Regions from separate parts of the Ciceribacter sp. L1K23 genome, predicted to be linked through region 2. Evidence: riboswitches for the same ligand, from Rfam matches in the RefSeq annotation. Region 2 holds a riboswitch; each other region holds the start of a gene.

The links. A riboswitch is a leader RNA that binds a small molecule or an ion and turns the genes downstream of it on or off. The one in region 2 is predicted to bind cobalamin.
Positions count from the first base shown of each region.
Region 1: another riboswitch for cobalamin. It lies ahead of J5J10_RS12735 (ABC transporter ATP-binding protein); the one in region 2 lies ahead of J5J10_RS19925 (aromatic ring-hydroxylating dioxygenase subunit alpha).
Region 3: another riboswitch for cobalamin. It lies ahead of J5J10_RS06770 (hypothetical protein); the one in region 2 lies ahead of J5J10_RS19925 (aromatic ring-hydroxylating dioxygenase subunit alpha).

Region 1 covers NZ_JAGRRC010000001.1:2,616,160-2,625,935, forward strand. Annotated here, with positions in the region: gene J5J10_RS12685 (SDR family oxidoreductase) at 1-717, shown strand, start outside; gene J5J10_RS12690 (DoxX family protein) at 766-1,224, opposite strand; gene J5J10_RS12695 (DNA-binding domain-containing protein) at 1,235-2,011, opposite strand; gene J5J10_RS12700 (DUF692 domain-containing protein) at 2,016-2,870, opposite strand; gene J5J10_RS12705 (DUF2282 domain-containing protein) at 2,953-3,222, opposite strand; gene J5J10_RS12710 (DUF2282 domain-containing protein) at 3,282-3,554, opposite strand; gene J5J10_RS12715 (sigma-70 family RNA polymerase sigma factor) at 3,780-4,331, shown strand; gene J5J10_RS12720 (DUF1109 domain-containing protein) at 4,328-4,963, shown strand; gene J5J10_RS12725 (iron ABC transporter permease) at 4,971-6,032, opposite strand; gene J5J10_RS12730 (ABC transporter substrate-binding protein) at 6,032-6,985, opposite strand; gene J5J10_RS12735 (ABC transporter ATP-binding protein) at 6,985-7,815, opposite strand; cobalamin riboswitch at 7,924-8,143, opposite strand; gene J5J10_RS12740 (flagellin) at 8,281-9,489, opposite strand.
Region 2 covers NZ_JAGRRC010000002.1:184,782-194,557, reverse strand. Annotated here, with positions in the region: gene J5J10_RS19945 (molybdopterin cofactor-binding domain-containing protein) at 1-423, shown strand, start outside; gene J5J10_RS19940 ((2Fe-2S)-binding protein) at 420-905, shown strand; gene J5J10_RS19935 (aldehyde dehydrogenase family protein) at 907-2,421, shown strand; gene J5J10_RS19930 (alpha/beta fold hydrolase) at 2,429-3,574, opposite strand; cobalamin riboswitch at 3,757-3,953, shown strand; gene J5J10_RS19925 (aromatic ring-hydroxylating dioxygenase subunit alpha) at 4,053-5,297, shown strand; gene J5J10_RS19920 (hybrid-cluster NAD(P)-dependent oxidoreductase) at 5,299-6,384, shown strand; gene J5J10_RS19915 (cisplatin damage response ATP-dependent DNA ligase) at 6,432-8,036, opposite strand; gene J5J10_RS19910 (ligase-associated DNA damage response exonuclease) at 8,036-9,046, opposite strand; gene J5J10_RS19905 (enoyl-CoA hydratase/isomerase family protein) at 9,091-9,776, opposite strand, start outside.
Region 3 covers NZ_JAGRRC010000001.1:1,455,547-1,465,322, reverse strand. Annotated here, with positions in the region: gene J5J10_RS06795 (GNAT family N-acetyltransferase) at 1-306, opposite strand, end outside; gene J5J10_RS06790 (GFA family protein) at 310-699, opposite strand; gene cobN (cobaltochelatase subunit CobN) at 696-4,451, opposite strand; gene cobW (cobalamin biosynthesis protein CobW) at 4,455-5,537, opposite strand; gene cobU (bifunctional adenosylcobinamide kinase/adenosylcobinamide-phosphate guanylyltransferase) at 5,541-6,056, opposite strand; gene J5J10_RS06770 (hypothetical protein) at 6,053-6,334, opposite strand; cobalamin riboswitch at 6,479-6,858, opposite strand; gene J5J10_RS06765 (hypothetical protein) at 6,909-7,604, opposite strand; gene J5J10_RS06760 (ATP12 family protein) at 7,671-8,468, opposite strand; gene J5J10_RS06755 (HAD-IA family hydrolase) at 8,473-9,132, opposite strand; gene J5J10_RS06750 (RluA family pseudouridine synthase) at 9,129-9,776, opposite strand, start outside.

The DNA.
Region 1 (9,776 bases), on a different contig from region 2:
TCGCGCGGCCTCGGCGCCACAATCGCCGAAACGCTCGCCGGTTATGGCGCCGATGTCGCGATCAGCTACGCCGCCTCCGCCGAGAAGGCCGAAGCGGTCGTCGAAAGGCTGAAAGCGAAAGGCGTGCGCGCCATCGCCATCAAAAGCGACCAGTCCGATCCCGCCTCCGCCCGGCCATTGATCGACAAAGTCATCGCCGAATTCGGCCGTCTCGACATCCTCGTCAACAACGCCGGCGTCGCGATCCAGGGCCATATGGTCGATGATCCCAACCTCGACTGGACCGCCTACGACCGCAACTGGCAGGTCAACGTCACCGGCACGATCGCCAATACCCGGGCGGCTGCCTCGAAGCTTGCCGAGGGCGGCCGCGTCATCTTCATCGGCTCGCGGCTCGGCTCCGTCGTTCCGTTCCCCGGCGTCGCCGACTACGCAGCCACCAAGACCGCGCTCGTCGGCTATGCCCGCGGCATCGCCCGCGAACTCGGGCCCCGCGACATCACCGTCAATGTCGTGCAGCCGGGCATCATGCCGACCGACATGGCGGCGGAGGTGGCGGGCGAACTGCCGAACCGCGACGCCATCCTCGACATGCACCCGATCCGCCGCATCGCCACGCTGGAGGAAGTCGCCGAAACCGTCGCCTTCCTCGCCGGCCCGCACGCCGGCTACATCACCGGCTCCACCATCGACATCGCCGGGGGCATTGGAACCTGAGGCTTGAAACAAGACGGCGCGATCATTTTCCGATCGCGCCGCGCCCCTTCACGTCCCCATCCGCTTCCAGATCAACTGATCCAGCGACAGCCGCCCCGGTCCCTTGGCGATGACGATCAGCAGGCAGCCGGCCCAGGTGCCGTGGGTCGGCCAGGCATCGGGATAGACGAAGATCTGGATCACCAGCGTCATGCCGAGCAGCGCCAGCGCCGAAAGACGGCTGGCGAGACCAATCACCAGCAACATCGGGAACAGATGTTCCGCTATCGTCGCGAGATGCGCCGACAGCCAGGGCGAGAGCAGCGGCAGCCGGTATTCGTTTTCGAACAGGAAGAGCGCGCTGTCGGATACAGACCAGCCGTCGAGCTTGGTCTGGCCGGAGCGCCAGAATACGCCGGCGATCGAAAGCCGCGCCACGAGCGCGACGAGATCGTGCGGGATCCGCTCCAGAATGGCGCGTCCCGATGCGAGATTGCGGGCAAGCGGGCGGTCGGGCAGGGCGCCCATGGTGTGGTCGTCATGCATCATGGTCGTCCTCCGGGAGTATGTCGGTAAAGGCGCCGGTGGTCAGCAGACCGGCGAGGTTTCGGGTCAGATCGAATTGGTCGGTCTCGGCCATCGCCAGCGTCGCCGCCATTCCGAGCTGTTCCCCCTCGGCAAGAGCCGACAGAAAGGTCGCCCCGCCCGGCGGCAGGCGGTGAACCTCGACCAGCATGGCCGGGCGGACGACGAGCGCGTCCTCGCCGATCCATGTCTCGACCGGGTGCGGCGTGCCGCCTTCGGCGTTCATCGCCCAGATCGTCACGACCGGGTGGGGCGAGCGCAGGATGGCGGTGGAGGGATGCGGCTGAAGCCTTATGTCGCCCAGCCGCTCCGGCGGGATCGCGGCCAGCCGTTCCGGAACAAGCGGCGCGGCATCGGCGGCGTGGTAGGCGCGGCTTCGCGCTGCCTCCAGCCGGATCACGTCAGGCAGATAAGGCAGGCCCGCGACCGGCTCGAACCCGGCGACGAAGTCCGCGAAGCCGTCGCCATAGGTCAGAAGCAGCGGCGAGCGCGGCGGATCGGCTGCCACGTATTCGCCGGCCATGGCGGCGAAGAAGTCCGCGCCGACGATCCGCTCCGTTGCGGGAAAGCGCGAGGCGAGCGCGCCGGTCAGCCCGACGCGCACATTGTTGCGATAGACGCCGAACCGGCGCTCGGGGCGCGGCGCGGTCCAGCTTGTCAGGCCCTCGGGCACCGGGCTTTCCCGGTCGGTGAGGGCGGCGGCGAAACGCTCTTGCGTGGCGGTCGACATGGCGTCACGCGGCCCGGCTTTGCGCGGCGCGGGAAAGGATCGCGCCTGCGGCTTCCGCTTCGGATCTTAGAATTGGCCAGTCCGGAACGTCATTGTCCCATTCGATCAGCGTCGCCATCGGTCCGGTTCGGGCGATCACCTCGTCATAGAGGGCCCAGACCGGGTCCTTGACCGGCGTGTCATGGCTGTCGATCAAAAGCGGTGCGCCGGCATCGTCCACCGTCTCGGAATGGCCGCTCAGATGGATTTCGCGCACCGCCTCCAGCGGGAATTGCGCAAGATAGGCGCGCGGGTCGAGATTGTGGTTGATCGAGGCGACGAACACGTTGTTGACGTCGAGCAGCAGCCCGCAGCCGGTGCGGCCCACGATCTCGCGCAGGAAAGCGGTTTCCTCGATCGTGCTTTCCTCGAACACCAGATAGGTCGCCGGGTTTTCCAGCAGCATCTGCCGCCCGAGTGTGTCTTGCACCTCGCTGACATGCGCGGCGACGCGGGCAAGCGTCTCTTCGGTGTAGGGCAGCGGCAGGAGGTCGTTGAGAAACACCTCGCCATGGCTGGACCAGGCCAGATGTTCCGAAAAGCTTTCCGGCTCGTAGCGATCGCAGAGTGTCTTCAGCCGAAGAAGATGGTCACGGTCGAGCGGCTGCATCGCCCCGATGGAGAGGCCGACGCCGTGGACGGACAGCGCATAGTCTTCCCGCAGTCGCGCAAGCTTGGCATGCGGCGGGCCGCCGGCCCCCATGTAGTTTTCCGCATGCACCTCGAAGAAGCCGACCGGCTGCGGGCCGGCGTCGATGCTCGTAAAATGCTCCGGCTTGAAGCCGACGCCCGGTCGGGCGGGAAGGCGGGACGGTTTCATGGAGGTCTCTCCGGTTCGGTCGTGGTCCCTCTCCCCGCTGGCGGGGAGAGGGTTGGGTGAAGGGCGTGCTTCGCTTCGCGCCTCAGGCCGGCGTCAGCGAGCCCTTGCCATTAGGCGTTTCCATGGTTTCGCAGGTGCCGGCCGGAACGAGCTTCCAGGCGTTCTTCTGGTAGTCCATGGTGGAGGTGCCGGCGCAGGTCGTGCCGGGGCCAGCGGCGCAATCGTTCTGGCCCTTCAGCGCCACGCCGTAGCACTTCTCCTTGGTGGCATCCTGGGCCATGGCGGGCAGGCCGCCGGCGAGAACGAGGGCGGCGGCGAGCGAGGCTGCGAGCGCGTTGCGGTTGGTCGTCATGTCTGGTGTCCTTGCTATCTGTCTTGTCTGGATTTGGCGGTGGATCGGTTTTCAGGAAATCAGGCCGGCGTCAGCGAGCCGTGGGCGCCATCAGGCGTCATCATCGTGGTGCAGGTGCCGGCGGGCACGAGCTTGAAGGACTGCTTGTCGTAGTCCATGGCCGAATGGCCGGCGCAATCATGGCTGCCGGCGGCGCAATCGTTCTGACCTTTAAGGGCGATGCCGTAGCACTTTTCCTTCTCGGCATCCTGCGCGGCGGCCGGGACGGCGATCGTGGCGAGAGCGGAAGCGAGCGAGCCGGCCAGCGCCAGCGTGACAAAACCGTTTTTCATCGTTAGTTCTCCTCAGAGTGCCGAGCCGTGATTGGCTTGGTCATCGGGAGCTACGGACCGCTGCGGCGAAACGTTACGCTGCCTGATCGGAAAAAATTCGCGATCGGATCGTGTGGCGAGGCGGCAGTGAAAAGAAATCGAAGGCAGTTCAACGGCTTGTCCGAAAAATCAGCCTTTCGATGACATCTCGGTAACGAAAGCGTGTGGCGACGCGTAGAGGGTAATGTGAGGCGGCCTGAGCGTGAGGTGCAATGGGCGGAATGGATGCGAAGCGCGCTTGATGGCGACGCGGCGTCCTACGACCGTTTCCTGCGCGCCGTGACGCCGCACCTGCGCGCCATGGCGCGGCGCCGCTGCGACCAGTTCGGGGCTTCGGCCGGAGAGGCCGAGGATATCGTCCAGGAGGTCCTGATCGCCGTTCATCTGAAACGCGGCACCTGGGATCCGGAACGCCCCATCGGCCCGTGGCTGTCGACGATCGTGCGCAACAAGCTGATCGACGCGCTGCGCCGTCGCGGCCGCAGGGTCGATGTGCCGCTGGAAGACGTCGTGGCGACGCTGGAGGCGGAAGACGCGAACGTCGCCGACAGGCTCGATGCGGAGAGCGTGCTCTCGCGCCTGAAGGAGCCGCAACGCGACATCGTCCGCTCCATATCTCTCGAGGGAGCGGGTGTGAAGGAAACGGCCGAACGGCTGAAGATGAGTGAAGTGGCGGTCAGGGTGACGCTGCACCGGGCGCTGAAGGCGCTGTCCACCCTTTACCGGAGTGAAGCATGAAGACGGATGAACTGATCAGGCTTTTGTCGGAAGATGCGCCGGTGCGGATGCGCTACCGTCGTGCGCTGGCGGCTGCCATCGTCTTCGGCGCTGTCGCCGCCGTTTCCCTCCTGCTGTCAACCTATGGCCTTCGTCCCGATCTCGCCGACCAGATCGAAACGCTGCGGGTCGCCTTCAAGATCGGCGCCAGCCTCTTGGCAGCGGTGCTGGCCTGCCGTCTCGTCCTGCGGATTGGCCGGCCGGGCCTGTCTGTCCGCGGTGCCGCGCTCTCCCTGCTGGTGCCGCTCGGCCTGCTCGTCCTTGCCGTCGCCGCCGAACTCGTCGTCCTGCCGCAAGCCGACTGGATGCCGAAACTGCTCGGCCGCAACGCCACCTTCTGCCTCGTCCTGGTGCCGACGTTGTCTTTCCTGCCGCTGGTCGCGTTGCTCTGGGCCATGAGGAATGGCGCGCCTGACAACCCCGGCCTGGCCGGTGCCGCCGCCGGCATTGCCGCGGGCGCCATCGGCGCCACGGTCTACGCGTTGCATTGCCCCGACGACAGCCCGCTCTTCGTCGCGACCTGGTACCCGCTGGCGATTGCGATCGTCACGATCGCCGGCTACGGCGCCGGTCGCCGCGCCCTGCGCTGGTAGCAGTTGCTCAGCCGGTCGCCCGGTCGCCGCGCATCATCCAGATAAAGAAGATCCCTCCGACAAGCCCGGTGATGATGCCGAGCGGCATGTCCTGCGGCGGGATCAGCGTGCGCGCGACGATGTCGGCCGCGACAAGGAAGATCGCGCCGCCGAGCGCCGAAAGCGGCAGCACCCGTCGGTAGTCGCCGCCGACCACGAACCGTACCAGATGCGGGATCATCAGCCCGATGAACGAGATCACCCCGGAAAAGGCGACCGCCGCGCCGGTCAGCAGCGCGCAGACGACGAACACCGTCAGGCGGAAGCGTTCGGCCGGAATGCCGAGCGTCGTGGCGGTCTCGTCGCCGAGCGTCATGGCATTGAAGCTGCGGGCCTTGGCGATCAGGTAGGTGCCGCAGCCGAGAAGCACCGCCAGCGGGTAGGGCAGGTAGTCCCATTGTGCCAGCCCCAGTCCGCCCAGCATCCAGAACACCACCGTATGCGTGGCGCGCGGATCGCCGAGCAGAATGGCGAGGCTGCCGAGCGAGGTGATGACGAAGGAGATCGCCACCCCGGTCAGCACCAGCCGGCTGGCATTGCCGGCCCGGTTGAGCCTCGCGATGCCGACCACCAGCGCTGTGCTCGCGATCGCGCCGCCGAAGGCGAAGAGCGGCACGGTGACCAGACCGAGAAACGTGCCGGTGTGCAAAAGCACGATGATCGCCCCGAAGGCCGCGCCCGAGGAAATGCCGAGCAGATGCGGATCGGCGAGCGTGTTGCGGGTTACCGCCTGCAGCGCCGCGCCGACCAGCGCCAGACCGGCGCCGACCATGGCGCCGAGCAGCACGCGGGGAAGCCGCACCTGCCAGACGATGTTGTCCCGGCCGGCCGACCAGTCCTGCTCCATTCCTGTCACGCCGAGATGGCTGGCGATGATCTTCCACACCTCCGACAGCGGAATATTGGTCGATCCCACCGAGACGGCGAGCATGATCATGGCGGCGAGACCCACCGTCAGCCCTGCCACCAGCACCGGGGTGAGGTGAATGAGGGCATGGCGCGGCCCGCTGACGTATCCGCGATGGCTCATTACTGGGTCGAGCGCTGGAAGGCGTCGGCGAGCGTCTTCACCGCGTTGATGTTGCGCGGACCGGGCGTCGCCTCGACATAGGGCAGCACGACGAAGCGGTTGTTCTTCACCGCCGGAATATCCTTGAAGGCCGGGTTGTCACGCATGTAGGCGATCTTCTGCTCCGCCGTCACCTCGCCGTAGTCGACGATGACGACCACCTCCGGATTGCGCTCGATCACCGGCTCCCAGCCGACCTCGGTCCAGCTGGTCTCGACATCCTCCATGATGTTGACGCCGCCGGCAGCCTCGATCAGCGCCGTCGGCATGCCGAAGCGGCCGGCCGTGAACGGCTTTTCCTCGCCGCTGTCATAGACGAACACCTTGAGCGGCTGCGTTCCCTCCGGCACGGATGCGGTCGCCTCGGCGATCTGCTTGCGGTAGCCCGCGACCAGCGCCTCGGCCTTTTCGGAGACGCCGAAGATCCGGCCCAGATTCAGGATGTCGGTATACATGTCCTCCATCGAGGACTTGTCCTTCTTCATGATGTGAATGCAGCTCTCGGTCAGCTCGTAGACCTTGATGCCGAACGGCTCCAGCGTCTCAGGCGTCACCTCGCCGCCGACCTTCATGCCGTAGTTCCAGCCGGCAAAGAACAGGTCGGCATCGGCTTCCAGCAGCACTTCCTTGGTCGGATACTGCGGCGCGATCTCCGGCAGGTCGCCGAGCTTCGCCTTCATCTCCGCGTCCATCTTGTACCAGCCGGAAATGCCGGAAATCCCGGCCATGCTGCCGGTGAGATCGAGCGCCAGCATCATGTCGGTGAGGTTCACGTCCTGAGAGATCGCCCGCTTCGGCGCTTCTTCGAACGTCACCTCGCGGTCGCAGCTCTTCACGGTGACCGGAAAGCCCGACGCAAGCGCGGTGGAGGCCGAAAGGGCGATAAAGGCGGAAAGGGCAATGGTGAAGCGCATCAAGGTCTCCCTGAAATGGTCTGGTCGAGATGAAAGGAAAATCGGGGCCGGCCGGTGGCCGGATGGGCGTCGATCACAGCTTCGACCGAAAAGGTCTCGCGGATCGCATGCGGGGTCAGCACATCGAGCGCCGGGCCGTACTGCACCTGCCGCCCGCGCGCCATGACAAGCACGGCATCGGCATGCGCCGAAGCGAGCGCCAGGTCGTGCAGCGAGACGATCACCGTCGCCGGCAGCCGCGAGAGCAGCGCCAGCACTTCGAGCTGGTGGCGGATGTCGAGATGGTTGGTCGGCTCGTCGAGGATCAGGATGTCGGGTTTCTGCAGGAGCGCCCGGGCGATCATCACCCGCTGCTTCTCGCCGCCCGAGAGCGAGGCGAAATTGCGCGGCGCCAGATGCTCGAGCGCCATCAATTGCAGCGCATCGCCGATCGCCGCGTAGGCCTCGTGCCGGTCCATGCGCCCCTGGTGCGGCGTCAGTCCGAGCTCCACGATCTCCGCGACTGTGAGGCCGAAATCGGTCGCCGGCTCCTGCAGCACGGTCGCGATGCGCCGCGCCACGGCCTGCGGCTTCATCCGCCAGATATCCTCGCCATCGATGGTGATCCGGCCGGCATCCGGCCTGTGATAGCGGTAGAGACAGCGCAGCAGGCTCGATTTGCCGGCCCCGTTCGGACCGACGATCGCCAGCATCTCGCCGGGCAGCACGGTAAAGGAAATGTCTGAAATGATCGGTTCGTCCGGAGAGCCGCGCATGGCGCCGCCCCAGGAAACACTTTCCACGCGAAGCCCCGCGGGCTTCACGCCGCTCAGTGTCGACGGCAATTGCATCCTTCAGCCTCCACGACGGACCTCGGGTCGCGGAAGGGCTGCGGCTGGCGGGAATCGGAAAAGGATCTCTCGAATGCCATCGTCGCTCTCCTCGGCACACCCCGGCCGGGTTTCGTTACACGTCGAGGCAGGTCTCCTGGCTTGCGGGTCAATGCGCTCCCGGACCTTCCCGGCCTTTTGGGCCAGTGGTTTATCCCGGTCGAACTCGCCGCTCACAGTTGCGGGGGCAGCCACGGTCTTGCGCCCTGTTGGGTACGTCGCACCGTGTTCCCTTTTAATCCCCTCGGGCTTTCGCGACCCTTGGAGAACCTTCAACGGAAGAAGGTGTAACAATGTAACGCGGGGGCGTCAATGGGCGATGGGGAGCGAAAGAGGGGAGGGGCGTGACAGGACTTTCGGCACTGGCGGCGGTGACCGGACAGGGCAGCTTCCGGTCAGGTGGACGATATCACGTACGGCCGAGTGTTACCTGAACAGCGTCAGCAGACTATCGGCACTCGTATTCGCGATGCTCAGCGACTGTATCGCCAACTGCTCCTGCGTTTGCAGCGCCTTCAGACGCGTGGAAGCCTCGTTCATATCGGCGTCCACGAGGCGGCCGATCCCGCTGTCGATGCTGTCTGTGAGCTTCGCAACGAAATCCGACTGCATGGAAATGCGTGACTGAAGTGCCCCAAGGTCTGCGGCCGCATCGATCGTCATCTCCAGCCAACCGTCGATCCGGGATAGCAGAAGACCCAGATCGCTTCCGTCCGTGACATCCACATCCATAATCGTGTACTCGGGAACGCCTGTTACACGGAAGTTGGAAAACAGCACGGGATTGGGGGCGTCTTGGCCGAACGCTTGGTTGTTGACCCCGTAGAAACCGGGACCAGAGTCGGCGGCTGATTGGGCCAAGAGGTCCCAAAATTCGAAGTCCCCGTCTACAACTCCATTCGGTCCGGCCCATTGGTCAAAAACCGCTTTCGTCACAGTTGCCGTATAGAGAAGTGCCCCGTCTTGGATGTCGAATTTGAATTCGTCTCCGTCATCCATCGTGAACGGCTCGGTAAAGGCAAATGTGTCAGTGGGGCTCGTGAAGTTCTCAAAACCACCATATGTTCTGCCATTTCCTCCAGTCGACGGGATCGTCTGCAAGAGGCCATTACCCACCGTAGTGAAAAGTGCAATTTCGCCTAGATTTACAGAGATTTTCTTGACGCCGAAGTTACCGCTCGCATCTCGCGTCGCAGACGCAACGACGGAGGCGCTGTTGCTGCCATCGGTGGAAAGCCAGTTCTCCCCGCTGAAAGTAGCGGAAGAAACGATACTGGTGAGTTGCTCCTTGAGCTGTTCGATTTCAGCCTGAACCTTGTAGCGATCAACACCGTCTTCTGTTGCCACGACAATTTTCGACTTCATCTCACTGATGACATCGACGACGGCCGTCATCCCGGCATAGGCGGTATCGACCTTCGCGCCCCCCAACCCCAGCGCGTCTTCCACCGCCGCTAGCGCCATGTTGTCGGAATGCATTGTCGTGGAAATCGACCAGTACGCGGCATTGTCGGAAGCCTGCCCCACCCTCATTCCGGTCGACACCTGGCGTTGCGTGTCCTGCATTTGACCAGCGATAGTACGGAGAGTTTGGAGCGCACTCATCGCTCCGATATTCGTGAGAATACTGGTCATGAAAACTCGGAAATGAAGAGATTCGCGCGGTCATCGCGCTGGAGAGAAGAGCGCCACTAAAGAGGCCGCATGGTAAACGAAGGGTTAACTCTCGGGTAGCATGCGAACTATTTCTGGTACCTGACCGTTCACGGATATGTGAAGCGCTGGCGCTTCATTTTTCCATTCCGTGGAGCGGTGACCAGCTGTCGACCGGAAGACCTCCGTCACCGCTTGTTTGTCGGCAATCAATCGCTCTAGGATTGGCGACAGAACGAAAGATGCGGGTCGGAAAATCCGCGAGTTGT
Region 2 (9,776 bases):
GCCAGGGTCGCCGTCAGCCGCGTCACCGGACAGGTTCGTGTTCTTGACCTCCACCAGCACTCCGCCGCAGGTCCCGTCATGGACGTCGCCGCCTATCTTGGCCAGCTCGAAGGTGGCGCCGTGCAGGGGCTGGGCTTCACCCTGACGGAGGACGCGCCGATGCGCGATGGCGGCTATCTCACCGCCAACCTCGACACGTACATGCTGCCCGGTATTCAGGACACCCCGGAAACCATGAGAATCTTCGCGCTCGAGGGACTGGATGCGGACGATGACCTCGGCCCCCGGGGATCCGGCGAGCTTGGCATCGGCGCGGTCACGCCGGCGATTGCCAATGCCGTGGCCTCAGCGATCGGCTATTGGCCCGCCGTGACCCCCATCCCGCCCGAAGCGATTCTCGAAGCCTTGGCGGTGACGGCATGACGACACGCTTTCATTTGAATGGTAAGCCCGTCGTCGTGGCCTGCGCGCCGGACACCCGCCTTGCCGACATCCTGCGCGATCACCTCTCCACGACCGGCACGAAAGTTGGCTGTTCCGTCGGCCGCTGCGGCGCCTGCACGGTGCTGATGGATGGCAAGGCGGCGAACGGCTGCCTTCTGATGGCCTTCCAGATCGACGGTACGCAGATCGTCACCATCGAAGGTTTGGAAAGCCACGCGCTCGGTGCTGCCATCGTGGCGGGACTGGAAGAGGAAAACGCCTTCCAGTGCGGCTATTGCGCGCCGGGCTTCACGATCGCCTTGACCGCCCTTCTGGACGAGAAGCCGGATGCGACGGAAGCGGACATCCGCGCCGGAATCGAAGGCAATATCTGCCGCTGCACCGGCTACCATTCCATTATTCGCGGAGCGCTGAATGCCGCCCGCCGCGTTCGCGAGCAATCTCGCGCCAACGGAGACTGACATGACGATCGCCATCACCAACTCCGAGCCTCGCACAGAAGGCGCGAGAACCTTTCTCGCGAGGCGCAAGAAACAGTTGTTCATCGACGGTACCTGGCGGGACGCGTCCGACGGCGACTTCTTCGAGACCTTCGATCCGGCATCAGGGAAGCTTCTTGCCGAGCTTGCCGGAGGAACGGCCACCGATGTCGACGCGGCCGTCGCAAGCGCCCGCTCCGCACTTGGTTCCCACGAATGGAAAGGCCTCACCCCGTCGGCCCGCGGCAAGCTACTCTGGAAGATCGCCGAACTGATCGACGCCCATGTCGAGGAACTGGCGGAACTCGAAACGCTGGACCAGGGCAAGAGCTACAAGACAGGTCGCTTCGGTGAGATTCCGGCCTCCGCCGAGCAGTTTCGCTACTACGCGGGCTTTTGCACGAAGATATTGGGGACCACCATCCCTACGTCCATCGCCTACCAGCCCGAAGGCAAGCAGATCTTCGCCTATACGACCCGAGAGCCGATCGGAGTCGTGGCTGCAATCACACCCTGGAATTCGCCCATGCTGATGGCGGCCATGAAGCTGGCACCGGCGCTGGCCGCCGGCTGCACGGTGGTTCTGAAACCCGCCGAGGAAACGTCGCTGACGGCGATCCGGCTGGTCGAACTCATGATCGAGGCTGGCCTGCCGAAAGGCGTCGTCAACCTCGTCACAGGTTTCGGCGAAACCGTGGGTGCGGCGCTCACCGCCCATCCCGATGTCGACAAGGTCGCCTTCACAGGTTCGACGGAGGTCGGCAAGCTGATCGTCAGGGCGGCACAGGGCAACCTCAAGAAACTGACGCTCGAGCTCGGCGGCAAGTCGCCGGCGATCGTCATGCCCGATGCGGACATGGCGCTGGCGATCCCGGGCATCGCACGCGGCATCTTCTCAAATTCCGGTCAGGTTTGCGTCGCAGGCTCGCGGGTCTATGCGCACCGGACAGTCTTCGAGGAAGTCGTCGAAAAAGTATCGAAAGCTGCCAGCGCCCTGAAGCTAGGCCACGGCCTGGATGAATCTACCGATCTCGGACCGCTCGTCAACCGCAAGCAGTCGGACCGGGTCGCGAGCTTCATAGCGGAGGGAACCGCCGATGGCGCTCACATCGCAGCCGGAGGCCGGCAGGACGGCGAATTCGGCACCTTCTTCGAACCCACCGTCGTAACATCGGTCCGGCCCGACATGCGCCTGATGCGCGAGGAAATCTTTGGCCCGGTAGTCGCTGTCACGCCCTTCGACGACGTCGAGGAAGCCATCACCTATGCCAACGACAGCCCCTATGGTCTGGCTGGCAGCGTCTGGACGCAGGATCTTTCCTCGGCGCACCGCCTTGCCGCCAGCGTCAGAGCCGGCACGATCTGGATCAACTGCCATTCCTATTTTTCGCCGGAACTGCCCAAGGGCGGCCACAGGCAATCCGGCTGGGGATACGAGAACGGCGCCCAGGGTCTCGAAAACTACCTGGAAACCAAGACGGTGTGCGCCGTCATCTGACAAATGGTTATTGCGGCGTGATCGCGAGTTTCACCAGCCGGAACGGACTGGAGACGGTGTTGGCCGCGACGTCGAGGATGAAGCCGCCGACGCTGCTCAGATCCTGCCGTTCGGCGGTGAGCTTCGGGTAGAGAGCCGCAAGCTGGACGTAACGATCGTGGTTCAGCGGATTGGTCGGCGAGATACCCGACACATCGACGAGCAGGATTTTCTCTCGTTCCGCCACCTGCGCGACCACCGGATCGGCAACGTCGAGAGCGCCGATGCGGCCGTTGCCGGTCAGAAACTGCGACGCCTGCAGCGCACGATCGTCCTTGGAAACCAGGATCGTCAACGGCGGCGACATGGGACCTATCACTGCCATTTGCTGCCGGAACACATCGACGTCGATGTCGGGTGCCGCAAGCATGACGTTGAGTTTTGCGAGCACGTCGGACCGGTCGCTCAGCTTCAACTGCCGCAGCGTCTCGACCACGAGCCAGCCACCCATGCTATGTCCGAAGAGAAGCACCCGGCCTTTGCCGCGACCGGCCGTCAAACGCGTCAGCGTCTCGGCGAGATAGTCCCGCGAATACGTCACGGATTCCTTGTCGGCAAGATAACCGGTCACCGCCGCCTGGGAAGGCCAGGCAAAAAGCACCGGCACGCCCTCGACATTGGCATCGGCCGACATCTGCACCACGCGGAAGAGAGACTCCTGAAAGTTGAAGTTGAAGCCATGCACGAATACACCGACATCGGTGCCATCCGAAGCTTCGATTTTAGCCTGATTGCCCACTTCCCGGTAAAACTCGTCCGCCGACAAGGTCCGTTGCGCCGTGACTGCAAATGTCTTGGCCGGATCGGGATGGCCGCCTTTCGGCCACTCGATCTCGCCCGCCTTGTGCCCCGGAGGAACCGATACGGTATAAGCCGCAAAATTCAGTTCGGGTGCCTTGCCGTCGGTGTATCCGAGGCCTTCCTTGTTCTCGCGCGTGGTGGCGACGTAGACGGTGACCTGCTTGGTGTCCGGCAGCGCCGATTGAGACAGGCTCAGCGCCTCCGGCCCCGGTCTGCCGGCACAGGCGGTTAGCGATAACACCGCGCAAAGGCCAAAGACGAACTGAAAGGCGCGAACAAGAGTGATGCGCCGGGCGTCACCTGAAAACGTCATGTTGACTGCTCTTTCACCAACAACTTGTGAACCCGCCCAGATGCGCTGAATACCATCCTCACGGTGAAGGGCAAGGCCCCAGGCCGGTCGTCACGCCACCCTTTATCACACGACAGCGCCCGTGTCGCGAATCCAGCAGAGACGCGTCGCGAACACCGCATTGGGTGCACTGCAAACCTGCTCTATTGTCAATCACAGGAGGTGCCGTCCGGACACGGGCGGAGAATTGGGAAGCCGGTCAGAATCCGGCGCTGCCCCCGCAACGGTGGTGGAGTGAAGAACCGGCAAATTGCCACTGGGAGGAGTCCTGGGAAGGCGTCGGTTTGATCCGCAAGGATGCTCCAGAGCCCGGAAACCAGCCTCGGGAGATAAGTTCATTACGATCGCGGTGGGCGGTCGGGGACAGGTCGGCCACGTGCCTTTGCGCGCGTGTTCAGTCCTGCTCGTCCACCGTCCATTTTTAAACGAGGACGAAGACATGGACTTGCAGAATACTGTATTGCGGCAGTTGAAGAACCGCCGGGAAGGCTTCTCCCTCGAGCAGCCCTTTTACATCGATCCCGACTATTTCAAGCTCGACATGGAAACGATCTGGTATCGCGACTGGCTGTTTATCGGCCATGACTGCGAAGTGCCGCGCGCCGGAAACTATTTCACCGTCCAGATCGGCGATTATCCCGTCGTCGTCGTGCGCGGCAAGGACGGCGTCATCCGCGCCTTCCACAACACCTGCCGCCATCGTGGCCACCGCGTCTGCACGCAGGACAAGGGTGCATCCGCCAAGCTCGTCTGTCCCTACCACCAGTGGACTTACGACCTTGACGGCTCGCTCGTCTTCGCACGCCAGATGGGCGAGACCTTCGACAAGTCTGAATTCGGCCTGAAGCCGGTCGCCTGCGAGAGCGTCGCCGGCTACATCTTTATCTGCCTTGCCAACGAGCCGACTGACTTCGCACCCGTCCGCGCCACCATCGAGCCCTACATGGCGCCGCACCGCCTCTGGGAGGCGAAGGTCGCCGCCCGGACGACGATCATCGAAAAGGGCAACTGGAAGCTCGTCTGGGAAAACAACCGCGAATGCTACCATTGCGCCGGCAACCACCCGGAACTCTGCCGCACCTATCCGGAAGCACCGACCGCCACAGGCGTTCAGGGCGCGAAGGATGATCCCTTCATCGCCGAGCACTGGAAACACTGCGAGGACGGAGGCCTGCCGAGCGAATTCCGGATGGATCCGACCGGCCAGTTCCGCGTCGCCCGCATGCCCCTCATTCAAGATGCGGTCAGCTACACCATGGACGGCAAGCCGGCCGTTCGCAGACCCCTTTCCGACGACGTGAAAATCTCGCGCATCGGCACGATGCTGCTGTTTCACTATCCGACGACCTGGAACCACATGCTGGGTGATCACGCGATCTCCTTCCGCGTCCTGCCGCTCTCGGCCGAGGAAACCGCCGTCACCACCACCTGGCTGGTCCACAAGGATGCGGTCGAAGGCGTCGACTATGACGTCGATCAACTGACCCACGTCTGGAACATGACCAACGACCAGGACCGTGCCATCGTCGAGGAAAACGCCTTCGGCATTCGCTCCCCCGCCTACGAACCCGGCCCTTACTCGGTCGAACACGAGGGCGGCGTCATGCAGTTCGTCGAATGGTATGTCAATTTCATGATCAACCGTTTGCAGGGCGACAAGTCCCGCCTGTCCGCGGTGGCCTGACATGAACATCGCCGTTCCCAGCTATCGCCATGTCGACGAAATGCGCCCCTGGTCGGACCGGGAGCACATGCTCGAATGCGTCGCCGTCACGCCGGAAGCGCCTGACGTCATGACCTTCACCTTCAGGCCGGATCGCTCCGGCCTGTGGTTCCGCTACCTTCCCGGCCAGTTCGTGACGCTGGAAATTCCTGTCTCTCCCGAACCGGTGATGCGCACCTACACACTCTCCTCCAGCCCCTCCCGGCCTTACACGGTGGCAGTGACGGTCAAGGCGCAGAAGGAGTCGATCGGGACCCGTTGGATGTTCGACAACCTGAAGCCCGGCATGCGGTTGAAGGCGATCGGCGCGCTTGGCGACTTCTCCTATGCAAAGCATCCCGGCCGGAAATACCTGTTCGTCTCCGCCGGCTCCGGCATTACGCCGATGATGTCGATGACCCGCGACATGAGCGACCGGGCTCCCGATAGCGACATCACCTTCCTGCACTGCGCCCGTTCTCCTGATGACATCATCTTTCGCTGGGAGCTTGAGGCCAAGGCGCGGGAAATGCCGAACTTCACGCTTGGCCTGATCATCGAGCAGCTCGGTCGCGGCCAGCTCTGGTCGGGGCTCAAGGGGCGCATCGACAAGGCGAAGATCGCGCTTTTGGCCCCTGACTTCCTCGACCGGACCGTCTTCTGTTGCGGCCCCGAACCCTTCATGGCGACGGTGCGCGAGGCGCTGGCCGGTGCCGGCTTCGACATGAAGAACTATCACGAGGAAGCCTTCCAGCCGGTAAAGCCTGAACTGCCGGTCGTTGTCGCCGATCACTCCGACGGCGCCCAGCCGACAAAGGTCATCTTCTCGATGTCCGGCAAGACGGGCCTTTGCGAACCGGGTCACACGCTTCTCCAGGCCGCCCGCGCCAACGGCGTTCGGATCGGTGCCGCCTGCGAATCTGGCCTCTGCGGCACCTGCAAGGTCATGAAGATTTCCGGGCAGGTCGAGATGAACCACAATGGCGGCATTCTCGATGACGAGATCGACGAAGGCTACATCCTCGCGTGCTGTTCGCGGCCTCTCGGCGAGGTCGAGATCGAGGCCTGAGATCGATATGAAAACGCCGGGCGTCCCGGCGTTTTTTGTGTAGCAGGCTAGGCGTCTGAAAGCAGTGCCTTCAGACTGTCAAGCGTATCCGCCTCGGCGGATGGCTTGTCCCAGCGCAGCCTCGAAATGCGCGGGAAGCGCATGGCGACGCCGGACTTGTGCCGGCTCGACCGGTTGAGCCCCTCGAAGGCGATCTCCAGCACCAGCCCCGTCTCGCGGTTCGCCCGTACCGAGCGCACCGGTCCGAAGCGGTCGATTGTGTTGTCGCGCACATATTTGTCGATCTGCCGCAACTCCTCGTCGGTGAAGCCGAAATAGGCCTTGCCGACAGGGACCAGTTGTAGCCCGTCTTCGCCCTCGTCCCAGACACCGAAGGTGAAGTCCGAATAGAGGCTCGACCGCTTGCCGTGACCGCGCTGCGCATACATCAGCACGGCATCAACGGTATAGGGATCGCGCTTCCACTTGAACCACGGCCCCTTCGGTCGTCCCGCGACATAGGCCGAGTCCTTGTGTTTCAGCATCACACCCTCGATCACCGGATGAGGGGGCGCCAGCCTCTGCCGGTCGAGATCGCTCACATCGGCATAGGTGACCTGCGGCGAGAGGTCGAACCGGGTTTGGTCCAGCCCATCGACGAAGGCTTCGAGCAGCTTCCGCCGCTCGTCGAAGGGTAGAGAGCGTGTATCCTTGCCGTCGAGCATCAGCAGGTCATAGAGCCGCACGAAGGCCGGATACTGTTTCATGAGCTTGTCGGGCACCGTCTTGCGGTTCAAGCGTTGTTGCAGGTCCGAAAACGTGCCGACATGCTGCCCCGGTACGCCGACGAGCAATTCGCCGTCCAGCACCGCCTCGAAATCGATCGCGCCGAGCAGGTCCGGAAACGTGCCGGAGATATCATCGCCAGTACGCGTGTAAAGACGCTGGACGCCACCTTCCGACGAGACCTGGACGCGGATGCCATCCCATTTCCACTCCGCACGGTAATCCTCGGCAGTTACGCGGTCATAGTCGCCCGTCTCCAGCGGATTGGCGAGCATGACCGGTCGGTAGAGCGCCGCCGCCGCGCTGACGGGCTTAGCCTCCCGACCCTCAAGCCAGGCGAAAAGCTCAAGGTAGGGCGGCTCCAGCCCATGCCAGAGCTCCTCGATTTCGGTGACATCGACACTGCCCATATTGGCAAGCGCCTGCTTCGCGAGCCGTGCCGATACGCCCATTCGCATGCCACCGGTCATCAGCTTGATCAGCGCGTAGCGCCCCGAGGTATCCAGCGCATCCATGAAAGCAACAAACTTGGCCGGCGCCGCGCTGCGCGACGTCGCCTGTAGGGTTTCGACCACCTCGCCAAGCGTCGGCTCTTGCATATCGTCCGCGCTCGCATCGTCCGGCCATATCAGTGACACCGTCTCGGCCAGATCGCCGACGTAATCATACGAGTAGCCGAACAGAACCTCGTCGATCCGCTCCATCGCCAGTCCGCGGATCACCGCCGGTTTGATACCGACGATGTCGAGCCCGCCCGTCAGCGCCGCCAGCGCATAACCGCGATCAGGGTCGGATGTGGCGGAGAAGTAATCCGCCATAAGCGTCAGCTTGCCGTTGCGTGACGGCGTGAGGACCAGGCGATCGAGCAGTTCGGAAAAGGCGCGCATCACTCGTTCTCGTCTTCGTAGCCGACGAGGTGCAGCGGCTTGGCCCGGATCTGGTTGAGCTCGCACCAGCGCACCAGCGCTTCCTCGCGGCCATGGGTGACCCAAACCTCAGAGGCGCCCGTCTCCCGGATCGTCTGCGTCAGTTCCGGCCAGTCGGAATGGTCGGAGAGAATGAGCGGCAATTCCACGCCACGCTGCTTTGCCCGCTGGCGGATTCGCATCCAGCCCGAGGCGAAACATGAAATCGGATCAGCGAACCGCCGCGCCCAGCGATCGGCAAAGGCCGATGGTGGACCTATGACGATGGAGCCGGCGAAATCGTCCCGCCCACCCCGATCGACAGTCGCCGGTTCGAGCAGACCGAGATCGATACCGAGGCCTTGGTAGTAATCGCAGAGCTTCTGAAGCGCGCCATGAATGTAGATCGGCTTCTCGTACCCGTGACGTCGCAGCAGCCCGATCACCCGCTGCGCCTTGCCCAGCGCATAGGCGCCGACGATATGAGTGCGCTCGGGAAACTGCTCGACGGAATGCAGAAGCCGGCCTATCTCCTCGGCATCTGGCGGATGCGTGAAGACCGGCAGCCCGAATGTCGCTTCGGTAACGAAAACATCGCAAGGAACCACCTCGAAGGTGGCGCAGGTCGGATCGGAGCGTCGCTTGTAGTCACCTGATACGACGATCCTCAGCCCCTTGTGCTCGACGGCAATCTGCGCCGAGCCCAGCACATGCCCGGCCGGATGGAAGGAGACCCGGACTCCGTTTATGTCGACGGTTTCCCCATAGCAGACCGGCTGCCTCTCGCCGGTAAAATCCGAGCCGTAGCGGATCGCCATGATGTCGAGCGTTTCGGTCGTTGCAAGCACCTTCGCGTGTCCGGACCGCGCATGGTCCGAATGTCCATGCGTGATCGCGGCGCGCCCGACGGGACGAACCGGATCGATATGGAAATCACCGGGCGGGCAATAGAGACCCGCGGGAGTCGGGATCAGCAGTTCCGAAGGGCGGATCATGCTTTTGAAGATAGGGGCGTATTGAAGCTTTGCAAGCTGCCTCAAACTTGCGGAAATGGCGGGTCCGGATGCGCCACAAAAAACGGCTTGAGGTCCGTTTCGGCGACCGCCTCGATCCTGTCCGGCGACCAGCGCGGATTGCGGTCCTTGTCGATCACCGCCGCGCGCACGCCCTCATAGAAATCCGGTAGATCGAGAATAGCCGCCGAACCGGCGAACTCCCGGTTGATGCACTCCTCCAGGCTGGCACTCGCCCTCCCCAGCCGCAGCATCCTCAGTGTGATCTTCAGCGAGGTTGGCGACCGCGTCAGCAGCCGCTCCCTGGTCTTCGCGGCGAACTCGCCCGGTTCGCGATTCAGGGCGGCAAGGATGTCCTCGATGGTGTCGAAGCCAAAGGCGCGGTCGATAAGATCCACGTGCTCAGTCAGCGTAGGCGTTCCAGGATCGGTCGCGAACCTCAGCATAACCTCATCGACCTCCACCCTCCCTGAATCGGGAGAAAGTGCTGCGAGAACGCCGCGAAGCTCCGGTAACCGATCGCTGGCAACGCAGAAATCAGCAAGCCCCGCAAGGATTGCATCCGCCGCGCCGATGATCTCGCCGGTAAGTCCGAGATAGGTGCCCAATTCCCCGCCTTTCCGCGTCAGAAGCCAGGTTGCGCCAACATCGGGAAAGAAACCGATCCCCGTTTCGGGCATTGCGAGCTTCAAACGCTCGGTCGCGATCC
Region 3 (9,776 bases), on a different contig from region 2:
GAGCCTATCGTTGCGCGCCATGTCCTCCGCCGCCGCAAGAAGCTTGGCACCGACGCCGCGGCCACGCGCGTGTTCGCTGACGCCGAGCAGCTTCACGTAGAGCCAGCCCTGCAGCCGCGCGCCGACCAGGCCGCCGAGCATCGTCCCATCCGGAGCACTCGCACGGATATGGACGCGCTCGCTGACGAACGGTCTGCCTAGCGCCAGCGCGGCCTCGTCAAGGATGCCGTCGACGGCGGTGACGAATTCGTCGACACCGTCCCCCGTCACTTCCGCAATCAGGATGTCAGTAGTGTCAAAGACCATGGTTCAGTGCTCGTTCTTCGGCAGGCCGTCGACGACATGCAGCCAGCCCACACGCTCGCTCCAGAAGTCATGTGCCTTGGGCACGATAGCGGACGGATCGTCGAGGCAGGCGATGTAAAGATCGATCTCCGCCGGTCGTCTTTCCGTTTCATAGGACATCGGCGAACCGCACGTGCCGCAGAAGCCGCGCGTGACGCCCGGCGACGATACGAACCGCCTCAAGCTTGCACCGGAGAGTTCCACATCCGTCCGCGCTACCGTGAAGAAACTCGCGACGCCGGACGACGTCGCCCGGCGGCAGCTCTCGCAATGACAATGGTTGGCGTTGAGGACAGGCCCCGACACCGACAGCCGCACCGAACCGCACAGGCAGCGACCTGAAAGCTCAGTCATGACACGCTCCCTTCCAGAACGATTTCGGAAAGCGAGAACTTGGCGGAATTGCTTCTCGGCGTCCACAGTCCGCGCTCGATCGCTTCGATCAGCCGCTCGGCAAGTTCCTTCAGCGCCGGGGCGTTCTTCTCCGCCATGAAACCGCGCACGCGCTCATCCATCAGAAATGCCTGGTAGATAGCCTCGAAGTGGTGGTCGCGCACGGCCCCTGTCGTCGCCGCGAAGGCGAACATGTAGTCAACAGTCGCGGTGATCTCGAAAGCGCCCTTGTAGCCGTGCCGCATCACGCCCTCGATCCACTTGGGATTGACGACGCGAGCACGCACGACCCGACCGATCTCCTCCTCCAGCGATCGGATCACCGGCTTTTCCGGCCTCGAATGATCGTTGTGGTAAACGGCGGGACGCCCTCCAGCGACGTGCTCGATCGCCGCCGTCATGCCGCCCTCGAACTGGTAGTAATCGTCGCTGTCGAGCAGGTCGTGCTCGCGATTGTCCTGGTTCTGCACCACCGCCTGCACCGAGCGCAGCCGTTCCTCGAACAGGCCGCGCTCCGCCTTGCCCTCGACATCCGCGCCATAAGCATAGCCGCCCCAGACGAGGTAAGCCTCGGCCAGATCGCCGCGCCGCTCCCAGCCCTTCTCGTCGATCAGCGCCTGCAGGCCGGCGCCATAGGCGCCCGGCCTCGAGCCGAACACGCGGTAACCAGCCCGCCGCGCCGCCTGCTTGTCGTCCAGCCCTTCCGACTTCAACTTTTCCGTTTCGGCCCGAACGCGCGCCGCGACCGGATTGTCGCCATCGTCCTCGTCGAGCGCGGCGACGGCACGGACGGCCTTGTCGAACAGCGCGATCTGCTCCGGAAAGGCATCGCGGAAGAAGCCGGAGATGCGCAGCGTCACATCGACGCGCGGCCGCCCAAGCATCGCCATCGGGATCACCTCGAAGCCGGTGACCCGTCGCGAGGCCATGTCCCAGACCGGCTTCACGCCGATCAGCGCCAGCGCCTGGGCGATGTCGTCACCACCCGTGCGCATGTTGGACGTGCCCCAGGCCGTCAGTCCGAACGAGGTCGGCCAGTCACCGTGGTCCTGCACATAGCGCTGGATCAGCAGTTCGGCGGACTTCCGGCCGAGTTCATAGGCCGCCGGCGTCGGCACCGCCCGGCTGTCGACCGAATAGAAGTTACGCCCCGTCGGCAGCACATCCGGCCGCCCCCGCGTCGGCGCTCCCGAAGGCCCCGGCGGCACGAAGCGGCCATCGAGTCCCTTGAGAAGCCCGGCGATTTCAGCAGCACCCGACTTCACCACCGCTGGCTTGAGACGCGTTTCGATTTCATGAAGCACAGCCCGCGTGGAGACCCAGTCGTCCGGTGCCTCGATATCCCCCGCCACAAGCTTCGCCGCCAGCATTTCGATCCGTTCGACCGTATCCCCGTTCGTGCGCCATGGCTGGTTGTCGAGGTCGGCAAGGATTGCAGGTTTGGGTCCGGTCCAGGGATCGGACATGACGCAATCGAGAGGATCGAAGACCGGATCACCGGCACTGAGATGAAGGTCCGCCGCAATCGCCCGCTGCAGGCTCCGGTCTCCGCCCTCGCCCAACCCGCGCGGCGCCCGCGCCAGAGCCACGACGAGATCGGTCAGCAACCGCCCCTCCGGCGCCAGACCGAACACGTGCAGCCCGTCTCGGATTTGCATTTCCTTGAGGTCGCATAGATAGGCGTCGAGCTTTTCGAGCGCCGTGTCCTCAGCCTCGCCCTTGCCGATCCCAGCGTCATGGTCGAGACCGATGTCTGCGATGAGGTCGAGGATTTGCTTTTTCAGCAGTTTCAGGCGACGCGGATCACCCCCCGCTGCCTCGTAGTATTCATCGACAAGCGCCTCGAGGTCCTTCAGGGGGCCGTAGCTCTCCGCCCGCGTCAGCGGTGGTGTCAGGTGGTCGATGATGACGGCGGAGGTACGCCGCTTCGCCTGTGTGCCCTCGCCCGGATCGTTGACGATGAACGGATAGAGATGCGGCAGCGGGCCGAAAACGGCTTCGGGATAACATGTCTCCGAGAGCGCCAATGCCTTGCCCGGCAGCCACTCGAGATTGCCATGCTTGCCCATATGGATCATCGCATCGACCCCGGCGACCTTTCGCAGATAGGCATAGAAGGCAAGATAGCCGTGTGGCGGAACGAGGTCCGGAGAGTGATAACTCTCCTTCGGATCGATGTTGTAGCCGCGCGCCGGCTGAATGCCGAGGAATACGTTGCCGAAGCGGGTGAGTGGCAACGCGAATGCTCCATCCTGAAAGAAGGGATCGCCTTCCGGTCCACCCCATCGAGCCGTGATCTCTTCTTGAATCCGCTTGGGAAGAGATTCGAAAAACGCTATGTAATCATTCAAGGAAATGACATCGCGGATTTCCCGCCCATCACGCGCGGCATTGGTCGGCCCGGCCATCATATGCGCCATCAGCGCATCGCCATCCGAGGGTATGTCGCCGACCGAATAGCCCGCCGCCTCCATCGCTCTCAGCACCTCGACGGTGCCGGCGGGCGTGTCGAGGCCGACGCCATTGCCAAGCCGGCCGTCGCGGTTCGGGTAGTTCGCCATGATCAGTGCCACGAGACGGTCCGCCGCCGGCGTCCGTCGCAGCCTAGCCCAGCGCGCCGCAAGCTCGGCGACGAAGGCCATGCGACCGGAATCGGGTTCATGGCTGACGATATTGGTCTCAACCGTCTCATCGAACCGCGCCGCCGCCTTGAACGATATCGCACGGGTCATCACCCGCCCGTCCACCTCCGGCAGCGCCACATGCATCGCAAGGTCACGTGCCGAAAGGCCCTGAGACGAGTTTTCCCAAGCGTCCAGAGCAGAACTCGAGAAAATCGCCTGCAGCACAACCGCGCCGCTCTCGTCGAGCACGGTGGACGGATTTTCACTGCCGGGTGCCGAGACCGCAAAGCCGGTGGCGTTGATCACCACATCGGGCGTCGCCTCGGCGAACACCGCCCGCAGTGTCTCAACCGAGACAGCGTCCTTGAGCGAGCCGACGAACACCGGCAATGCCCGCATGCCCTGCGCTCGCAGCGCCTCCACCATCGCCGCGACAGGCTTGGTTTCGCCGCTCTGCACGAGCGCGCGGTAAAAACAGATGGCGGCTATCGGCGCCGCTGACCCCGCAGCCTTCCGCCACTCCTCAACTCCGACGACACCCCGGCCCGGCCACCAGATGCCGGCCTTCATCAGCGGGATCGCCGGGGCAGGCCGTTCGCCTTGGTCGATCAGGAACGCGGCGTAATCCAGAAAGGCATTCGCGTTCTCTGCTCCGCCCTCGACAAGATAGGACCAGAGAACGGCAAGGTTGTCCGGCCCGACAGTCGAAAACGGCGCCAGTCCCTCATCCGGTTTGTCGTCGCCCGGCAGCACGGCGATCTTCGCGCCGCTCCGCCGAACGACCGCATGCAGCGCCTCGAGCGCATAGTGAAAATAGCTCGCCCCGCCGAGCGCCCTGACCACGATCAACTTTGCGTGCCGCGCCGTGCGCTCGACATAGGTGTCGACCGACATCGGGTGCTTGAGGCTCATCAAGCTAGCCAGTCGCACGGATGGCCCGCCCTCACGGCCAGCAGCAGCAGCGGCTGCGATCGCTGCGAGCTCCGTGTCGGCCGCAGACAGGACGAGGATGTCGCCGGGCGTCTGCCCGAGGTCGATCGCCTCCTCCCCGTCGCTGATCGAGCCTTTCTGGGCGAGCAGAAGATGCATTGATCAGCCGGCCGCCGCCTGCACCGCCTCGACCACGGCGCCGTAGTCCCACTCGTGCAGGCCGATCACCACCAGGCGCGTCTCGCGCTTGTCGCCGCTCGTCCAGGGACGGTCGAAATAGGTGTCGACGCGGCTGCCGACCGCCTGCAGGACAAGACGCATCGGCTTGCCGGGCACGTCAATGAAACCCTTGAGGCGCAGCACGTCATGGGTGGCGATCACGTCCTTCAGCTTCTCGACGAAGGCCGCCGGATCGGCGATCGGAGGCAGCTTCAGCACAAAGCTTTCGAACTCGTCGTGATCGTGATGGTGCAGGTGATCGTGATCGTCGCCGGCGGCGTGGGCCGCCTCGTGCTCCAGTTCGTGATGCGACTTGCGGTTTTCGATGTCGTCCTCCGTGCTCGCCCCGATCCCGAGCAGGACGAGCGACGGCACCTCGCCGTTCCTCGCCTCGATTAGCGCCGGCTTGCGCGCGGTACGGCCGGTCACCTCGGCGCGCACGGCCGCGACACCAGCGGCATCGAGCAGATCGGTCTTGTTGAGCACGATCAGGTCGGCGCAGGTCAGCTGATCCTCGAACAGTTCCTCGATCGGGCTTTCGTGATCAAGGCTCTCGTCTCCGGCCCGCTGGGCGGCGACCGCATCATGGTCGTCGGCGAACCGGCCCGCCGCGACCGCGACGCTATCGACCACCGTCACAACACCGTCAACCGTCACGCGGGTGCGGATGTCGGGCCAGTTGAAGGCTGCGACCAACGGCTGCGGCAGAGCAAGACCGGAGGTTTCGATGACGATATGATCAGGCTTGATATCGCGGTCGAGCAGCTTCTGCATGGTCGGCACGAAGTCATCGGCCACCGTGCAGCAGATGCAGCCATTGGTGAGCTCGATGATGTCATCCTCCGTGCAGTTCTCCGCCCCGCAGCCCTTCAGAACCTCGCCGTCGACGCCGAGATCGCCGAACTCGTTGATGATCAGCGCGATCTTCTTGCCGCCGGCATTGGTCAGCATGTTGCGGATGATGGTGGTCTTGCCGGCACCGAGAAAGCCGGTGATCACGGTAGCGGGAATTTTCTGCTGCAACATGGTTCAACCCTTCATCTTGAGCGGCAATCCGGCCGCCACGAAATAGACTTGCGCCACCACCTCGGCGACGCGCTGGTGAAGACGGCCGGCATGGTCGCGAAACTCCCGCGCCATCCTGTTGTCGGGCACGATGCCCAGTCCGACTTCGTTGGAAACGACGATCACCCGCGCCGAGAGCGACGGAAGAACTTTCACGAGGCTGGTGGCCGAAGCGTCGATGGAGCGCTCCTCCATCATCAGATTCGTGATCCACAGCGTCAGGCAATCGACGAGGACCACACGGTCCGGCGAGTCGAGAGCCCACAGACGATCGGCAAGATCGAACGGCTCCTCGTGTGTCGTCCAGCCATCCCCGGCGCGATCCGCCTTGTGTTTGTCGATACGCGCCTGCATCTCGTCGTCAAAGGCGCGGCCTGTCGCCAGATAGTGCAGATCGAGACCGCTTTGACGAGCCAGGCGCTCCGAAAAGGCCGACTTGCCTGAGCGGGCGCCACCGAGCACGAGAATGGTCCTATTCATCTTGCCTCCATCGCATCCGTCGCATAAATGCCGCCGCCCCGCGCCGCAAAGGCTGGAAAAGTCGCGGTCGGCCTTCCGGCAGATCCGTCAGAAGGGTGCAGGGAATAGGTCGATGTCACAACAGGGCTCGTAATCTCAGCAGACGCAGAAGAAAGTCCATCAACGGTCTGCTGGGTCGTTATCGGATCGTCCTGAAAAGACGGAACCACCGCAAACGCCGTCGCGGCAACAATCAGGATGCCGAGGGCGATCGAAAGGAAAGAGAAATTCTTACGCACGACGTGTCGCCTCGGCACGTTTCATAGCGCGGCCCAGGGACTCATCGCGTGTTGACCGGACGTACGGATACACCACGCCTGTCGTCTGTGTCGCCATGACAACCTCCGTGCTGGCAACGGGGAAATCCTTCCCCAAGGCTGGGCAAAATGCCCGGCACGGATGGCAGGTCTCCTGGCTCATGGCATAAGGCCCAATCAAGGGCACGCGGGTCCGTCTCGCCTTCCCGGCGCATCGGCAATATCGCGAAAAGGTGGACGATTCGTAGATCCTAGAGGCGTCCGACCCCGGCTGATCGCGCATGCCGCGCCAGTGACTTTTCCGGACTGTCCAGTAGCGCCGCCCAAGGCACCATGCCCTGATCCCGACGTGTCCGAGGCAGATCCGGATGACGGACCCTCGCCACTCTACAGTCGCGGGGTCGGCTGCGATGGGGACGCCCGGAATGGGTCCGTCCTGTCGCATTCCCTTTTGCTCTCCGCCCACCCTTTGCGGGACGACGGAAACCATCCGTTCATGCCGACTTGATTAGGCCGACGACATCGGCAAGTCAATCGCGCCGGCGACCTTCGCCGTTCACGGATTGCAGGTCGGATCGGTTGCCACGTCGCAAGTGGAACCGCCGCCAATGGTGATCTTGCCGCTAGCACCTTCCTCAACATTGGTGCCCGATGGAACCACGGGCGCAGCAGCCGGCGCAACGGTCGGCGCGGGCACCACCGCAGGCGCGGTAACCGAGGCTGGCGCGGCCACAGCCGGAGCATCCGCTTTCAGCTTGGTCGACGTGGTCCGCGGCTTCGGGCGGGGCGGAGGCAGGCGAGGCGTTTGCAAGGAGAAGGCGAAGCGAATTCGCGCTGCTGCCTCTTCCGCAAGGTTCTCGTCGGCGATACGGGGATTGTCGGTAGAACTGTGAACAATGAAGGTTCCCGCTGCCACGGGATTGCCGGTGTCGATGTCGGCGGCTGTCACCTTGAAGCGCACGCTCGCACGCCTGTCACCGTAGGCCTGTACCGGACGATAATCGTCGAACTTCACCGTCAGCACGACCCTTTGCAGCGGAACATTGCGGCGGGTGGCATTGACTGCCGCAGCGACACGGCGGTCAACGCCAGCAAGCACGACGAGAGGCACGTCGGCGGCACCGATCACCGCAACGTCCCTGACATCATACATCAATGGCCGGCGGATCGGCTCGCGCCCCGTGAGAATGCAGGAGGGCAGTACGGCGACCACCGCGATAATCGCAAGGAGACGGAGAAGGAATCGCTGCATGGGGAATCCCGAAAAGACGTTTCGTCTTTTTCGACATTCCTGATTTATGGTTAGCGGGTGGTTAACTCAGCCGCGACGGGCCGAAAATACACCATAAGCCGCGGCCATTTCCTCGAACCGCTTGGCCCGGCGATGGGCCGCTTCCGCGTCGATACCCCAATGCTCGTCCGTCCAGTCTTCGTCGAGGTGGGCCAGAGACCATGCCTCTTCCAACGAAATCCGCCCTTCGGACAGCGCGAGGCCGATGAGCGCCGAGCCCGTGAGGGTTGTCATGACGTGCAAAGCCGAGAGCGCGAAAGGATCGCGATGCCTGGCAAGCGCCTTTTCGAATGCGGCGATCGCCGCTTCTGGCTGCTCCTGGTGCATCACACCGACAGCCAGGATGAAGCGCGCCCCAAAGGTCTCCGCGGCCCAGTCCAGCAGGGGATTCCACGAGAGGTTCTGGCGCTCCACCAGCTCCTGCGGCGTGTCGGCGCGATAAAAGATCATGTCCGTGCCCGCAAAGCGGAGAATTTCCGCCGCCACCATGTCGACCTGTTCGGCCACGGCATCGATTGCGGTGTTGGCAAGCCTGGTCACGGGCATGGTCGCCGGATCGATCACATCCTTCTGCGCCCGCCATTCAACCGCCACAAGTTCGGCGAGCGGTGTGGTCGGAAGGAGAAGCGTATTCCTGGCAGGCGTCTTTACGGGTCGCCCGTCGAGCTTGACGGCGAAGCTGTCGCCATCTGCCTCCACGCTTACGTTTTCGTAGAATTTCTTCGGCAGAGGCCGCTTCATCTGGATCTGCGCTCGGCGGACCGGATCTTCGTGGCTGGGCTCAGGCACGAATGTGCCGAAGATATCAGAAAGTTCATCGCGCATCGGGTTACCCCTTGTGAATATAGGCCAGAAGATCGGCGGGGCGCTCCACCACCGCGTCGGCGCCGGCCTGCCAAAGCTCCTCGACGGAACAGTAGCCCCAGGAGACGCCGATCGCTGCAGCACCCGCCGCCTTCGCCATCTGCATGTCGTAGATCGCGTCGCCGATGACGACCGTCTCCGCCGGCGAGATGCCGCTCTGGTCGCAGCATTCCGTCACCATGGCCGGATGTGGCTTCGACGGACAATCGTCGGCGGTGCGGCTGACGAAGAAATGGTCCCGCCAGCCGTTCGAATCAAGGATCAGGTCCAGCCCGCGCCGCGACTTTCCTGTCACCGCCCCGATCAGCACGTCGTCCCGCGCGGCAAGCGTAGCAATAACCTCGGCGATGCCGTCGAAACGCCGCTCTGTGGCTGCCCCGCTGCCTCGGACATCCGAGAAAATCGACTTGTAGTACGCGGTCATCTCGATCGCTTCGTCGTCGACATGCGACTTCCCTTGCAACCGCGCGATCGCGATATCGAGCGTGAGCCCGATGATCGCCTTGGTCGCCGCAAGGGTCGGAGGTGGGGAGCCAAACCGCTCGAAAGTCTTCTCCATCACTGCATGGATCAACCCCGCGCTGTCGACCAGCGTCCCGTCGCAGTCGAAGAGCACGAGCTTCATTCGATATCTGCCTCTGGCCCATCGACATCGAAGCCGAGCAGGTTCCAGCTCTGCACCATATGCAGAGGTAGCGGCGCCGTGACGCGCAGCCGCCCGCCGTCCGGATGCGGAATGTCGATATGGCGCGCGTGCAAATGGAGCCGCTTCTGGATACCGCCCGGGAATTCCCAGTTGTGGTCGTCGATGAAGTATTTCGGATCGCCGATGATCGGATGCCCGATGTGCAAAGCGTGCACGCGCAATTGGTGGGTACGGCCGGTATACGGTTCCATTTCCAGCCAGGCGAGGTTCTGCGCAGCCGTGTCCACGACGCGATAGTAGGAGACTGCGTGGTCCGCCCCCTCCTCGCCATGCTTGGCGATCCGCATGCGGTCGCCGTCGATCGTCGGCTCCTTGACCAGCCAGGTGGAAATCTTGTCCTCCCGCTTGCGCGGCACGCCCTTGACCAGCGACCAGTAGGTCTTCTTCGTATCGCGCTCGCGGAAAGCCGCCGTCAGTTTCTGGGCCGCACCGCGCGTCCGCGCGACGACCAGAACGCCGGAGGTGTCGCGGTCGATACGGTGCACAAGGCGCGGTTTCTCGCCCTTTCGGCTGGTCCAGGCCTCGAGCATCTTGTCGATGTGCCGCGTGACGCCGGAACCGCC